2 regions of the Paenibacillus sp. JJ1683 genome follow, and region 2 is predicted to be linked to the other one. Evidence: riboswitches for the same ligand, from Rfam matches in the RefSeq annotation. Region 2 holds a riboswitch; the other holds the start of a gene.
The links. A riboswitch is a leader RNA that binds a small molecule or an ion and turns the genes downstream of it on or off. The one in region 2 is predicted to bind S-adenosylmethionine.
Positions count from the first base shown of each region.

Region 1: it holds a riboswitch for S-adenosylmethionine, as region 2 does, so the genes downstream of both, metA (homoserine O-acetyltransferase MetA) here and ACUC6J_RS19920 (methionine ABC transporter ATP-binding protein) in region 2, are expected to answer to the same signal.

Region 1 is NZ_CM129820.1:1,707,528-1,715,331, reverse strand. It holds gene mqnC (cyclic dehypoxanthinyl futalosine synthase) at 1-1,011, opposite strand, end outside; gene ACUC6J_RS07380 (aminotransferase class I/II-fold pyridoxal phosphate-dependent enzyme) at 1,352-2,530, opposite strand; gene ACUC6J_RS07375 (PLP-dependent transferase) at 2,527-3,711, opposite strand; gene metA (homoserine O-acetyltransferase MetA) at 3,836-4,753, opposite strand; SAM riboswitch class I at 4,871-4,997, opposite strand; gene corA (magnesium/cobalt transporter CorA) at 5,548-6,483, shown strand; gene ACUC6J_RS07360 (HRDC domain-containing protein) at 6,605-7,612, opposite strand; gene ACUC6J_RS07355 (ROK family protein) at 7,777-7,804, opposite strand, start outside.
Region 2 is NZ_CM129820.1:4,631,429-4,639,232, reverse strand. It holds gene ACUC6J_RS19935 (COX15/CtaA family protein) at 1-119, shown strand, start outside; gene ACUC6J_RS19930 (UbiD family decarboxylase) at 249-2,015, shown strand; gene ACUC6J_RS19925 (Cthe_2314 family HEPN domain-containing protein) at 2,071-2,790, shown strand; SAM riboswitch class I at 2,921-3,059, shown strand; gene ACUC6J_RS19920 (methionine ABC transporter ATP-binding protein) at 3,196-4,218, shown strand; gene ACUC6J_RS19915 (methionine ABC transporter permease) at 4,215-4,883, shown strand; gene ACUC6J_RS19910 (MetQ/NlpA family ABC transporter substrate-binding protein) at 4,958-5,800, shown strand; gene ACUC6J_RS19905 (SDR family oxidoreductase) at 5,944-6,708, shown strand; gene ACUC6J_RS19900 (NifU family protein) at 6,800-7,045, opposite strand; gene ACUC6J_RS19895 (YuzB family protein) at 7,134-7,391, shown strand; gene ACUC6J_RS19890 (NAD(P)/FAD-dependent oxidoreductase) at 7,509-7,804, opposite strand, start outside.

The DNA of each region.
Region 1 (7,804 bases), 2.8 Mb from region 2:
TTCGATGTTAACCTTATACGTTGCGCCTGCAGCGGAAACTACATTTTCCTCAATCATGGTGCTGCCAAAATCATCACAACCGTAGTACAGTGATTTTTTACCGATTTCCGGTCCCATCGTTACCCATGAAGACTGGATATGCTTGATGTTATCCAAAACAAGACGACTGATCGCTACAGTCTTCAAATATTCCTCTGGCGTCTGGCGTTCTTTCTTCAAATTAGTGTTGTCTGGTTGGAAGGTCCAAGGAATAAAGGCCAGAAATCCTTCAGAATTATATTTGTTTTCAATGCATTCGTCCTGAGCATCACGGACACGCAGCAAATGCAGCGCACGCTCCTCCATCAGCTCGCCAAATCCGATTACCATGGTAGCCGTTGTGTTCATCCCAACCTTGTGAGCTGTTTGCATGACATCCATCCAATCACGCCAGGAGCCTTTGAGACGGCTAATTTTGCGGCGTGTACGGTCATCCAAAATTTCTCCGCCTCCACCCGGCAGCGAATCCAATCCAGCTTCATGAATGGCTCGGATCGTTTCCTCCATGGATAGGCCGGATTTTTCCTTCATTTTGTGAATTTCAGCTGGTGAGAAGGAGTGCATTGTAATATCTGGAAAACGTTCCTTAATAGCTTTCAGCAAATCGGTATAATAGCTGAACGGCAGGTTTGGATTTACACCGCCTTGCATTAAGATTTCGGTGCCACCTACATCCTGCGTTTCCTTAATTTTTTGGAAAATCACCTCATCCGGCAAAACATAACCTTCATCGGAACCCGGTCTGCGGTAAAAAGCGCAAAAGCGGCAGTATACGTCACACACGTTCGTATAGTTAATATTTCGTCCGATGACGAAGGTTTTTATGGGATCGGGATGCATGCGATTCATGACTTTATTCGCCGCATGACCTATTTTTTCAACCTCGTCTGATTCGAACAAAGCAACGGTATCCTCTAAATTCAGGCGTTCGCCGCGCAGGGCTTTATCTAAAATATGGTCGATTACACTCATGGTGTATCCTCCTTCGCTGTCACAGGGCGACGAAATGAAAGACAGGACTTATGAACGAGAATGCTTTCACAAACCTGCGTTCGAACCCTGCCGTAATGTATGTTCATGACTAGCCTTGTATGTTGTCTGTGCTATTTAGCATAGTAAAACCTAATGATAATACTAACATATCTTTTGGTAAGGAACCATACTTAGACTGAAAAGTGCCTTTTTTCACACTGTCTATCATGTCTTTCATATAGAAAACAGCAAGTCTCCTGAATACCGGAAACCTGCTGCTTAGGGCTGTACCTATTTGCTTCCTTCGTATAACGTTGAGATGCTATGGGCGTCTAACATTCTAGCTCAGCGCCTCATCCAGATCACGGATCAGGTCATCAATGTCCTCCAGACCTACGGAGAAACGAAGTAGTCCGTCTGTAATCCCGCGCTCCAACCGTACACTTTGCGGCATTGCCGCATGTGACATCATTGCTGGGTACGACAAAATACTTTCCACAGCTCCCAGACTCACCGCCACAATGGGAATACGTACGCGACTGAGGACCTCTTTTGCACGTTCACCCGAACCCACATCAAACGATATCACTGCACCATAACCGCTCGATTGACTCTCATGAATCACACGCCCTGGATGATTTTCCAGGCCCGGATAGTATACCGCTTCAATGTCATTGCGCTCGTTTAGCCAATTGGCAAGCTTAGCTGCACTTTTTTCGCTGTGAGCCATACGCGCCTCCAGTGTCTTCATACCACGCATGAGCAGCCAAGACTCTTGCGGTGCCAGCACAGTACCTAATCCATTTTGAAGCTGCTTGATTTGTCTCCCCAACGATTCGGTACGAGCTACCGCAAGCCCTGCCAGTACGTCGCTGTGTCCACCCAAAAACTTGGTCGCACTGTGCAATACAATATCGACTCCCTGCTCAATCGGACGTTGATAATAAGGTGTCATAAAAGTATTATCCAACAACGTCAAAAGTCCATTATCCCTAGCCCAAGAGGTTATTCCAGCTACATTGGTAATTTTGAGGGTCGGATTAGATGGGGTTTCCATATACACAGCCCTTGTATTTTCCTGCAACGCCTCTTTCACAAGGTTGAGATCCGTCATGTCAACGAAGGTCGTTTCGATATTCATCCGTTTCAAGATGGAGGTCAGCAGTCGATATGTTCCTCCATATACGTCCTCCGAAACAATGACATGATCACCAGCGGATAAGAGCATAAATGTAGTGGAGATAGCAGCCATACCTGATGCAAAGGCAAAACCACAAGCTCCACCTTCTAATAAGGCGATATAATCTTCCAATGCTTGTCGTGTCGGATTACCTGATCGGCTATAATCATGCTGTGGAGGATTAAAAATATCATGATGGTGAAAGGTCGAAGCTTGATAGATCGGGACACTTGATGCCCCTGTAACACTATCAATTTCAGAGCCAAAATGCAGCAGCTTGGTTGCGAATTTCCGCCCTTTGTCCAGATCCTCTCCGATCTTCCTCGCATCCTCTATCATTGCTGCTCCCCTCCTTCTACTTCTTGACGTGCCGCTTCCAGTGCCGAACGCAAATCTTCAATCAGGTCATCTGTATGCTCGATACCTACGGAGAAACGAAGCAACCTGTCATCTACCCCGACTGCATCCCGAATTTCTGCCGGTATGTCCGCATGTGTCTGCACAGCAGGATAGGTCATTAGCGATTCCACACCGCCTAGACTTTCGGCAAACGCAATAAGCTTAATATGACGAAGCAAAGGCTCCACATAGCGAGCATCCTTTACTTTGAAAGAGAAAATACCCGTGTTTCCGCTGGATTGTTTATTTTGTATCTCACGACCTGGATGGCCCTCAAGCGCCGGGTAAAATACTTCCGCCACTGCTGGATGCGTCAGTAAATAATTAGACAACACCGTAGCATTATGCTCATGTCGATCCATACGTAGCGCTAACGTTTTCATCCCCTTCATCAACTGATAGCAGTCGCTTGGGGAAAGCACGGCCCCTATGGAATTGTGCAGGAAGGAAATTTCAGCTGACAGCTCTTTTCCTTTGCTTACAATCAACCCTGCCAGCACATCGTTGTGTCCGCCCAAATATTTGGTTGCGCTATGTACCACAATATCCGCACCTAGTTCCAATGGCCGCTGGAAATATGGTGTTAGCAGCGTATTATCTACAATAGTAAGCAACTCATGTTGTGATGCCCATGTAGCCACCGCTTGAATATCAGTAATCATCATTAACGGATTGGTAGGCGTTTCTATGAATACGGCTTTGGTATTCGGTCGACATGACTGTTGGAGTGCTTCGAGATCGTTTGTATCCACATAAGTTGCGGTCACACCAAATTTGGATAAAATACGCTCTAGCAAACGATAGGTCCCGCCATAAAGATCCAGCGATACAATGAGGTGGTCTCCCTGTCCAAACAAAGCAAATACCGTTTGCAGCGCTGCCATACCTGAGCTGCAAGCAAAGCCTGCATCACCAGATTCAAGTGCAGCAGCAGCCTCTTCCAGTACCTTTCGCGTGGGATTAATCGTCCGAATGTAATCAAACCCTGTGCTTTGACCCAGACGGGGATGGCGGAACGCCGTAGATTGGTAAATCGGGTAATTAACAGCCCCGGTTACTGGCTCCTCTACTGAACCGATTTGTGCCAATCTGCTTTCGATTCTCCACTGCTTATCACTCATATGAATCCTCCTGTTCACTTCCATAGTAGGTGCTATAACATATGCTGCAAAAATGGATGTCCAAGACTATACTGCTGCGCTACTGCAAGGTGGTACTGTATAAGGGTAAACTACAAGCCCATTTTTAAATCTGAGGTCCGATATCATAAGGTGTTTCTTGGTATACATAATAGTTAAGCCAATTTGAAAATAATAAATTGGCATGAGCCCGCCAGATCGAGGGCGGTATGCGTCCAGGATCATCATTAGGATAATAATTTTTGGGGACGTCAATATCCAGTCCTTTGGCTATATCGCGATCGTATTCCCATTTCAGCGAAAGTGGGTCATATTCAGAATGCCCTGTTACAAAAATTTGTTTACCATCAAGCGTGGCTACCAGGTACACTCCAGCTTCCTCGGATTCGGATAAAACTTCTAATTCGGCAATATGGTCAATATCTTCCCGCCGAACCTCGGTATGCCGAGAGTGGGGAGCATAAAACAGTTCATCAAAGCCGCGTAGCAGTTTCACTTTAGGTTTAATAACGGTGTGTGGGAATACCCCAAAGCATTTGGTATCGAGCCCGTATTTCGGAACATTGAAATGATGGTATAAGCCTGCCTGTGAGGCCCAACAGATATGCATGGTCGAAGTAACATTTGTTTTCGTCCACTCAAAGATTTGCCGGATCTCCTCCCAGTAGGTCACATCCTCAAACTCAAGTTGTTCTACGGGGGCTCCTGTAATAATCATGCCGTCAAAACGACTGTTCTTGATCTCATCAAACGTTTTATAAAACATGTTCAAATATTCTTGCGATGTATTTTTAGATACATGTGACTTCATATGCACCAACGTGACATCCACTTGTAACGGCGTATTGCCGACCAGACGCAACAGTTGGGTTTCCGTTGTTTCCTTCGTAGGCATCAAATTCAAAATGGCGATGCGCAACGGACGAATATCCTGATGATAAGCCAGGCTTTCGTCCATTACGAAAATATTTTCGCCCTCCAGTACTTCCTTAGCAGGCAGTGTATCTGGAATTTTAATCGGCATGTAAACTCACTCCTTGATCGGTAAGTTGTGCGAAAATCGTCTGGTAGAGATGCCGGGCATATAATAAAAAGACCTTTCTCGGTTAGAGAAAGGTCATATTTGTATCCATATGCGCCTCTCTCATCTGTCAGGGCTACGCTTCTTTGTACAAAGCGCGAGTCCTGCAAGAATTAGCACCGTGCGATAAAAATCGCCGGTTGCCGGGTATCATCGGGCTAGTCCCTCCACCTGCTCTTGATAAGATTTCGCTATATTCATTTTGGGTTCACAAAGTTCTTGTTGTTCACTTTAATGCATCGGCTGGGCTTCGTCAAGATGGACTTGTAAATTTGTGCCCTGCATTCACATTTTGTCTACCTTTTCCATAGGTTAAATCATATCCCCCCCTTTCGCAGAAGCTCATATGACTGCTGTTGATTTAGCCCATGATTTTGCCCTTGAAAGGCCGTAGGCCGAGCGTTATACTATACAAGTGCTAATAGGCAAAAATACGGTGCAACAGTGTAGATTAGAGTGTTTTCTTCGATACTGTGGCAACCTAAAAAAGAACATATGTGAGGTGAATCCGGAATGGAAGGCGACCCGAGTCCGAATAGGCGGCGATCCCTGAACAACAGCATAGGAATGACTTCAGCTTGCCGAAAGACGGGACGCCAGGCTCCGCATGCTCCAAAAGCCTTCTGCTTTTGATGGTATGCACGCTTACCCGCACCGGCTAACTGGCTAACTGAGTCCATTCCTTATGCTTAAGGTAAACGTATTTCCGTTACGACGGAGCATAAGGAGTGACATATATGAAAATCCGTTTGGTTAACAACGGGGTTTTTACCCCTGTCGAAGAAATTGAAATGGCGCTCACTGCACCGGCAGAAGGCTTTTATTGGATTGATGCCGATGTCGAGGATCTGACAGTGCTTCAGCCCTTATTTTCTATGCATGATCTTGCAGTAGAAGACTGTTTGAGTGAAGAAGAACAGCGTCCAAAGATTGAAATTTATGAAAGCCATTATTTTATCGTTGTAAATAGTATTCGTTTTGATGATGAAGAAATATTTTTGCGTGCTTTGAACATTTTTCTCGGCCGCCATTTTATCATTACGGTGACCAAGCAGAAAATCAATGAGCTTCGTACTCTCAAGCCTATGCTGTGGGAGCAGGAAGTTAGCCAGCCTGACCGTTTTATGTATCTGTTGGTCGATTTGATCGTTGATAACTATTTTCTGGTTGGTGACCGGATTGAAGTTCGTATTGAAAAGCTGGAAGAAGACATTCTAATGCATACGAAAAAGTCGCACTTGAACGAAATCATCGGATTGCGCAGTGAAATTCTATGGCTAAAAAAAGTGCTCGGCCCACAAAAGGAAGTCATCAATACCCTGAACAAACGGGATTTGCGGCTTATCGACGATCAACTACAAAAATATTTTAGCGACATTTATGAAAATGCTGTGAAAATTTCGGAGACTTTCGAAACTTATCGCGACTTGATGGGGAACCTTAGAGAAGCTTATCAGTCAAGTATCGCCAACCGTGCTAATGAAATCATGCGTGTGTTTACCGCCATTACAACTGTATTTATGCCGTTGACGGTCATTACCGGAATATATGGGATGAACTTTGATAATATGCCTGAGCTTCATACACGTTATGGTTATTTTGTCGTCATTGGGATTATGGTGGCACTAGGTGTCAGTATGTTCTGTATTTTCCGCAAGAAAGATTGGGTTTGAATTATTTCGGTTTTCAAGCTTGGTCATCAAAAGCAGCAGCCGATTCCTATAAGGAACTCGCTGCTGCTTTTTTTATGTTGCACCTTATTTTTACTTTAGGACACTTTCAATCGTCTCTATATTATCCAACATGTCGGTCAGGTATCTCCTGATGGCGGAACCGTATACGAATCAGTCGCAGTCGCTCATAAATTTGATCCAGCCCTGCTTCCGTCGCTTTTTCTTCTCCATACACTTTTAGCATAATGGGCTTGAGCAGCGTATCTCCCAACTCTGCATAAGCAGACCAGATGGCTGCCTGCTCCTCCTCTGATACATGTGCCAATTCCTTGCGGATCAGCTTCTCCATATCCATTCCATCCCTATCCAAATGCTCCACAGCTTCAATCATTTCTCGACGGTGCAAGCCTGTCTTCATTCCGATATGCTCCAGTGAAAGACCGTCCGAAATGCCTTCGATAATCGCTCTAGTCAGGCTAAACTTATTCAGTTCCTGTCTGTACTGGTTTTCTTTTTGCTTGTACAGCCATGACAAAAAAACTTCTTCTTCAAGTGTCTCTGTTACCCAGTTCAGCGGAAAGGGCGTGGTCCGATCATTTTGTTTCGTTATAGCCAATAGCTCCGTCCCATATTGCGACACCTTACCCAGGCCCATACCAGGTAGTTCTAACAATTCTTCTTCGGTATGAGGAAGATAGACGCTGATGAGTCGAAGTAGTCGATTCGTAGCGATAAAATAAGGTGCTTTTCGCTCAGTTGCTGCCTTTTGCCGTCTCCACATTGTTAATTGTTCATACACCTCATCACGCGGAAACAAATCACTATAGCAATACAGCTTTTGTAGCGTTTGTCCACGTCCTGATGATCCTTCTTGCTCATGAAAAACGCCATGAATTAGAGGCCTGTAGCCCTCAGCCATCTTGAGTGCCAGCTCATGACGGTATACATGCAGTAATTCCTGCCACAAACTGCCTTCATACCAAAGGTCGTCTATACTTTCATCTGGTACATGATGTGTGCTCCAGCCTGCACTCCATCCCCCTTCATGTTGTCCGATCCATACCTGCGCAAAGTCCTCACAGCCCTGTTCATTCCGTTTGGACAAGCGATTTAAAAATACAATCTCCATGGTTCTTCCTCCCTCATAAGGTTAAAATGACTGACTCGCACAATACACAACGCAAAAAAAGCACCTATCCTGCGTATTCGCAAGAAAGGTGCTTCCCTTTTTGATCCGTACTATGCTGTTGCCTATATGATAACCGGACCTTGGAGTACCGTCAACCATAAATTCTAAGAATTCAGCTTTTCCTTGGCCAAA
Region 2 (7,804 bases):
TGCTGGGACATATGCTGGTGATTGCATCGTTGTTCTCCGTTTTGGCTTATCTGAGCTATCGTGTATGGCAATTGTCACCGGACCGCAAGCTTGTTCCGACCCAAGCACAGCGTACCTAAGCGTTTCGTAGATCATTATAAAACGTATTTTGCCCAAGAGGCGTTGAAACACGTATAATAACATCATAAGAAACAAACCAGGCCCACGAGTTTCTCGAGGGCTTGATTTGCTTAGGAGGAATCATCCAGTTGATCTACCAGAATTTGCGCCAATTTATTGAAGCGCTGCGAAAAGAAAATGATCTTAAAATTATAGAAGCACCTGTCGATCCTTATTTGGAGTTGGCTGAGATCCACCGAAGAGTCATTGAGGAAGAGGGCCCGGCACTGCTGTTTACCAATGTCAAAGGAACCCCGTTTCCTGTAGCCAGTAATTTGTTCGGCACGAATCGCCGTGTGGACATGGCTTTTGGCCCTCGTCCAGAGCAACTGATGGATGCAATTGTAGGTGCGACCAAGACGCTGCTTCCACCTACACCCAAAGCGTTGTGGAATGAACGTGGCCTGATTAAGGACATGCTAAAAGTAGGACTAAAAACAGTATCTCATAACGAAGCTCCTGTATTGGGCGTTCGCCGTACGGATGCTCCGCTGGCTCCGCTGCCTAGAGTAACCAGTTGGCACGAGGATGGAGGACCGTTCATTACGCTTCCGCTCGTGTATACCGAAAAGCCAGGCCATTCCAAGGACCATAATTTGGGGATGTATCGCATCCAGATTTATGATGATCAGACGACAGGGATTCATTGGCAAATCCATAAAGGCGGCGGCTTCCATTATCATGAGGCAGAGCTGCGTAATGAGCCGTTGCCTACGACGATCATCATCGGTGGCCCGCCTGCTCTGATTGCGTCTGCCATTGCTCCTGCCCCGGAAAACTTGCCAGAGCTGTTGCTGGCTTCTCTGATTATGGGGGGCAAGCTGCCCATGACAGAAGACCCGCTTGGAGGCCATCGCATTCCGGCAGAAGCCGAGTTTGCGATCAGCGGCTATGTGCCGCCTCATGAACGTCGCCCGGAAGGGCCGTTTGGCGATCATTTTGGCTATTACTCATTACAACATGATTTCCCTGTGTTTCATGTCAAACATATGCATCACCGCAAAGATGCCATTTATCCGGCAACCATTGTAGGTAAGCCACGGCAGGAAGACTACTATCTCGGCGAATTTTTGCAACGTCTGTTGTCGCCCGCCTATCCGCTTGTGATGCCTTCCGTCAAGTCGTTATGGGCATATGCAGAAACAGGTGTACACGCGCTGGCAGCGGCAGTCGTACGTGAAAGCTACTCCCGTGAAGCGCTGGTATCCGGCTTTACCATTCTGGGTCAAGGTCAATTGTCGTTGACCAAATTCCTGATGCTGACGGATCGGGTGATCGATTTATCCGACTTTAACCTGTTGCTAGAAACCATTTTGGAGCGATTTAATCCAGCCAGAGATTTGTTTATTTTTAACCATACGTCTCACGATACACTCGATTACACGGGCCGCAAGCTGAATCACGGCAGCAAGGCGATTCTGATGGGGGTAGGCGAGCCTGTGCGTGAATTGCCTCGCGTTTATGAAGGCGGCGATCTGCCGGGAATTCGTGAAATCGAACCCTATTGCGGAGGTTGCCTGGTTATATCCGGCTCGTCCTTTGAGCAGGAGCCTGAACTCGCTGCGCGTGTATTGGAGCGATTAGCTGCGGGTGAGCAAGAGTGGCCGCTTGTCTTTATCGTGGACGATGCCAAAGAAGTTGTTCGCTCCCAAGCCTCGTTCCTGTGGACGGTATTCACACGCTTTAACCCGGCTACAGATATGTACGCCGACAGCGAAGTACGTTTGCATCACCTGAACTATAAGCTGCCGATTGTAGTGGATGCACGTATGAAGCCAGGCTACCCTGATGAGGTGCTACCGCGTGAGGATATAGTTAAGCTTGTAGATCAACGGTGGACGAGTTATTTCGCTTGACGCCTATTCAAGCATCTAACAGCCGGATTTTACAGATATGAAGGAGGCGTGAAGCATGATACGCAAGCTATTGGGCGAGCCCCCACGTGAAAATCATGGCGTCCTGCTGGATGCCATGAATAGCATGTCAGACATGTTACATTTGCTGGAACGGCAAATCCAGGCCAGTGGTGATCCTACCCATGACTTTCGGAAGGCGGATATTTTAACACGTGGTCTGATGTCGTCTTTGGATGAACTGGAGCAGAGCCATCATGCTGCCGCCTTTTTCCGTATGAGAGTGAAAGCCGGATACGCTGAAGATATGAGCAAGGATGAAAAATCCGATTATGCTTTGTATGTTTTCTTTTATAAGGATGGGTTTGTGCGGGTATTCTCTATTTTGGATAAGCTTGGTAACTGGATGAATGATTTGTATGATTTAAAAACAGGGCAGTATAAGGCGCATTATTCGTATTTTACCGTGTTGAGACAGCTCAAGTATCTCAAAATGCATCCTGTATTGACTGATAATTTAAATGATATCAAGGACACATACAACGATGCCATCAATCGCCTGCGTAAGCGTCGAAATACGGAAATACATTATATGAACACGGAAATGCAGGACGATCTCTGGCAACGTCACCGTGCTTTATATGGAAAAATCCAACTGGAGGACCTTGATCACCATCTGGAAGATTTGCAGCAGGGCTTGGAAATGGTATGCCAGTCGCTATCAAAAGCATTTTCTTATACTGCGAAACAATGGGAGAACCGGGCAGTGCGCCCATAATTATGACAGAAAATATCCTTTGACAAAGCAATGTAAACTATCTATACTGAAACCTAGTTTCAGAAAAATGCTTGAATTATTTTTTTTATATAAACTTAACGGACAGCTAAAGCTGGAGTTTAACATATTTTTCTTATCCAGAGAGGTGGAGGGACTGGCCCGATGAAGCCCGGCAACCCGTTCTTTCCCGGTGTAATGCACCGGGAGGGAACATATGGTGCTAATTCCTACAAAACCGCTAGAGTTATAGCGATTTTGGCAGATGAGAAAAGGTTCGCAAGGTGGGGCCCTTTTCATTCTGTGAAAGGGGCTCTTTTTTGTATAAATAAATAGTGATTTTATACAATCCCGAGAGATGACAACTGGTTAACAGGGTAAGAAAGAAGTGAAGGAGGTCGCAGCACGTTGATAGAGCTTAAGCAATTAACCAAGCATTATGGTAAAGGTAACCGACGCGTTAATGCGTTGTCCGGGTTGAACCTTTCTATAAAGCGTGGAGAAATATTCGGGGTGATTGGTCATTCCGGGGCGGGCAAAAGTACGTTGATCCGCTGTATTAATTTATTGGAACGCCCTACTTCAGGCGAAGTATGGGTAGATGGGGTTAACCTTGTGACTGTGAGTCAAGCCCAGTTACAGAAGCAACGCCGAAAAATCGGAATGATTTTTCAACATTTTAATTTGTTGTCTTCGGCGACAGTGTATGACAACATTGCATTTCCATTGCGGCTGGTAAATACCCCAAAGCAGGAGCTAGACAAGAAAGTTCGCGAGCTGCTGGAATTGGTGGGACTGAAAGAACACAGTGGAAAATATCCGTCACAGCTCTCAGGTGGACAGAAGCAGCGGGTAGGGATTGCACGGGCACTGGCTAGTGATCCGCATGTGCTGCTGTGTGACGAAGCGACGTCTGCGCTTGATCCGCAGACGACAGGGTCTATCCTGAAATTGCTGTTGGATATTAACCAGCGCTTTAATTTGACTATCGTATTGATTACTCATGAGATGCATGTCATTCAAAGTATATGTGATCGAGTTGGCGTCATTCATGAGGGCGATATCGTGGAGCAAGGTCCGGTGGCGGAAGTGTTTTTGAAGCCACAGCATCAGGTGACTAAGGATTTTATCCAGCGGGAGGCAGAACATCCTGAGGAATTACAAGCAGCGATTGCAGCAGCAGGTAGCGGCGAATCGGCACAGGTGGTACGTATCTCCTTCTTGGGCAGTAAAACTTATGATGCAATTCTATCGCGTACGGCTCGAAGTACAGGTGTTGATTTTGCAATCTTACAGGGCACCATCTCTACGATTAAAAACGTACCATATGGACAGCTGATCGTTCGTTTTGAAGGAAACCATTCAGATATAGAACATACGCTGCGCGAAGTGTCAGGGCAAGGACTCGATGTGGAGGTGATCGGACAATGAGCGAACTTGATTTTTCGCAAGTGAGTTGGGAAGAGCTAGGGAATTCTACTCTGGAAACCCTTCAGATGCTCGGGGCATCTGCATTGTTCACCCTCGTTATTGGTTTGCCGCTCGGTATATTGTTGTTTCTGGCAAGCCGTTCCTCGTTGACTCTGATGAAGGTGATATACGTTGTATTATCTTTCGTCGTTAACATTTTGCGTTCCGTACCATTTATCATCTTGATCGTCGCACTTATTCCTTTTACACGATCGTTGGTAGGTACCTCGACCGGGGTGCTGGGAACCATTCCGCCATTGGTTATCGGGGCTGCTCCTTTCTTCGCACGTCTTGTCGAAACGTCACTACGTGAAGTGGACAAGGGTGTCATTGAAGCTGCACAAGCGATGGGGGCTTCGACAGGACAAATTATCCGGCGTGTGCTGTTACGTGAGGCACTGCCGGGCCTGCTCGCCGCATTAACCATTACCGTCGTTACACTCGTATCCTACACGGCAATGTCCGGGATGATCGGGGGCGGTGGACTGGGTACACTGGCTATCAACTACGGCTATTATCGTTACGAAACGGCTGTAATGATCGTTGCGGTCGTGCTGATGGTCGTATTGGTTCAATTGCTGCAAATGGCGGGAGACCGTCTCGTGCGGCATTATACTCGAAAATAGGGAAAACATATAGATATCCTTATTGATCAGGACGTCTGATCCTGAATATTACAAATTATTGGAGGGGTAACAACATGAAGAAATGGGTATTGGCTGTATTGAGCTTGACATTAATTGCGGTACTGGCTGCTTGCGGTACAAAGAGCACAACATCGGATACAAACAATGCGGCCGAAAATACAGGCGGGTCACCCCGTGAAGTCGAACTGAAAGTTGGAGCTTCTCCTGTGCCTCATGCGGAAATTTTGGAAGCAATCAAGCCTCAGTTGGAAAAAGAAGGGGTTCGTCTTCAAGTCGTTCAGTTTAACGACTATGTACAGCCGAACGTGCAATTGTTTGACAAGCAACTGGATGCTAACTTTTATCAACATGTACCTTACCTGAATGTGATGAACAAAGAGCGTAAAATGGATCTGGTTTCTGTTGGCGCGGTTCATCTGGAGCCATTCGGTATCTACTCCCAAAAATATAAAAAGCTTGATGAACTTCCAGATGGTGCAACAGTAGCCATTCCGAACGATGCAACCAATGGAGGTCGTGCATTGCTGCTGTTGGAGAAACAAGGTCTGATCAAGCTGAAAGATGCTAGCAACATTGAAGCTACTGTAAAAGATATTACTGAAAATAAGAAAAACCTGAAGTTCAAGGAGCTGGAAGCAGCTATGCTGCCACGTCAGTTGCCTGAAGTGGATATTGCGTTGATCAACACGAACTACGCTTTGGAAGCCAAGCTGAATCCGACCAAGGATGCATTGGCACTGGAAGACAAAGATTCACCATATGCTAACGTGCTGGTAGCACGTCCTGATAATAAAGATTCCGAAGCGATCCAAAAACTGCTTAAAGCTTTGCAATCTCCAGAAACTAAAAAATTCATTGAAGACAAATATCAAGGCGCAATTATCCCTGCATTTTAAGCAGAAACTAAGAATGCGCTGAACGTAAACCCCAGCTTCTCTTGAACAAGAGGACTGGGGTTTCTTTTTGGTTGGAGTTGTAGGGATTGCTTAAATATTTTATACTTGGGGGTGACCGTTCTCTGTGAAGAGGAGGAAAACTGTTGAGAGACAAAGTCGCACTCATAACGGGTAGTGCCAAAGGTTTAGGTAAAATGACCGCTCTGCGTCTGGCTGATGAAGGTTGTGACATTGCCCTGAATTATGTCCATAGCCAGGCTGAAGCCGAAGCGCTTAAGCGGGTAATTGAGTCAAAGGGAGTACGCTGCCTGTCTTTACAAGCAGATATCTCGGTTCAGGAAGATATCACCAGGCTGATCGGTGAAGTGCAGGATCGGCTGGGCGGAGTCGATATTATGGTGAATAATGCTGGACCGTTCATCCGGGAACGCCGTCTGTTTGCGGATTATAGTGTAGCTGAAATTCATGCCATGATACAGGGGAATCTGGTCGGTACCATGTTGCTGGATCATTTGGTATTGCCGCACATGCGTAGCCAGCAATGGGGACGTATTATTCATTTTGGCTTTGGTCATGCTGGAGAAGCAAGGGCTTGGCCGCATCGCGCCGTCTACGCAGCTGCTAAGGTGGGGCTGGTGTCTTTTACGAAGTCACTGGCTGTAGAGGAAGCTCCCCATGGCATCACGGTCAATATGATCTGTCCCGGGGATATCCGAGGAGCGAACAAGGAAAAGTCGATTGCCGATGTCATCGGCATGCAGGATACAGAGACACCGCGTGGGCGTCCAGGAAGCGGAGAGGACATTGCGCGAGTGATCGCCTATTTGTGTGAGGAGCATTCGGATTTTATAACGGGTAATATTATGGATGTGTCCGGAGGATTGGACCCCATTCGGCCAACCATATAAGATCGAGAGATCCTTTAGACGTTGTAACACAAAAAAGAGTCTTGAGCTTCGTTACCGAAGTCAAGACTCTCTGATCATTATGCATCAAGCATTAGAATACTTGTACCACTTCTTGGACGCCTTCGACTTCTTCGAGAAGAGCGCGTTCAATCCCTGCCTTCAGCGTAATTGTAGAACTTGGGCAACTGCCGCAAGCGCCTACCAGCTTCAGCTTAACGATACCATCTTCAACGTCAACCAGCTCAACGTCACCGCCATCGCGTTGCAGGAACGGACGGAGCTTATCCAGTACGTCTGCTACTTCATCATACATTTGAACGCTTTGTGCTTCGCTCATTAGAATTCAACTCCTTTCCTATACCTTATTTATTATATTACAAAGCGGGCCAAATTAAAATGCCCGTCATCCAAAGCAGGTGAAAAAAATGTTAAGACCTATTATTGAATTTTGCACCAGTAATATGCATTTTGGTACCGATGAGATTATGTCCAAACTAGAACAGAACCCGGATTATGATGTGATTGAATACGGCTGCCTAAGCAATTGCGGTCAGTGTAACGCTGAGCCTTATGCGATGGTTAATGGTGAAATTGTATCCGCAGATTCAGCAGAGCTTCTGTACGAAGTGATTCTAAACAAAATTAAAGAAGCCGAAGCATGGGACAACCTGGATTTGGATTAAAAATAGAAGTCATCGGCAAGCCAGCTTCCTCTTGTAGGAAATATGTATTATTCATAGATGCAACAAACAAAGAAGACCTGCTCTGGAAGCAGGTCTTCTTTGTTGTTGAGTATCCAATTAGCCAAAATGGCGTTTGGACTTCCAGAGCACACCGCTCTTCAGCAGACGCGGCACTCGTCCACGCAAAGAGGTACTGCCCATAAAGCCATAACCAAACCCGGCCTTCTTGCCAAGTGCACCTAATGTACCACGTAGCTTTAAAGGATGCGGGTGAGGCGTTTGTCCTTTCCACAGGTCGCGTACAATGTGGGCAATCTGCTCACCTTGCACCTCTGCCGCCTGAGCGCTTGGAGAGTAAGGAAGGCTCGCACAGTCTCCGACGACGTACACTTCAGGATGATCCGGTATTTGAT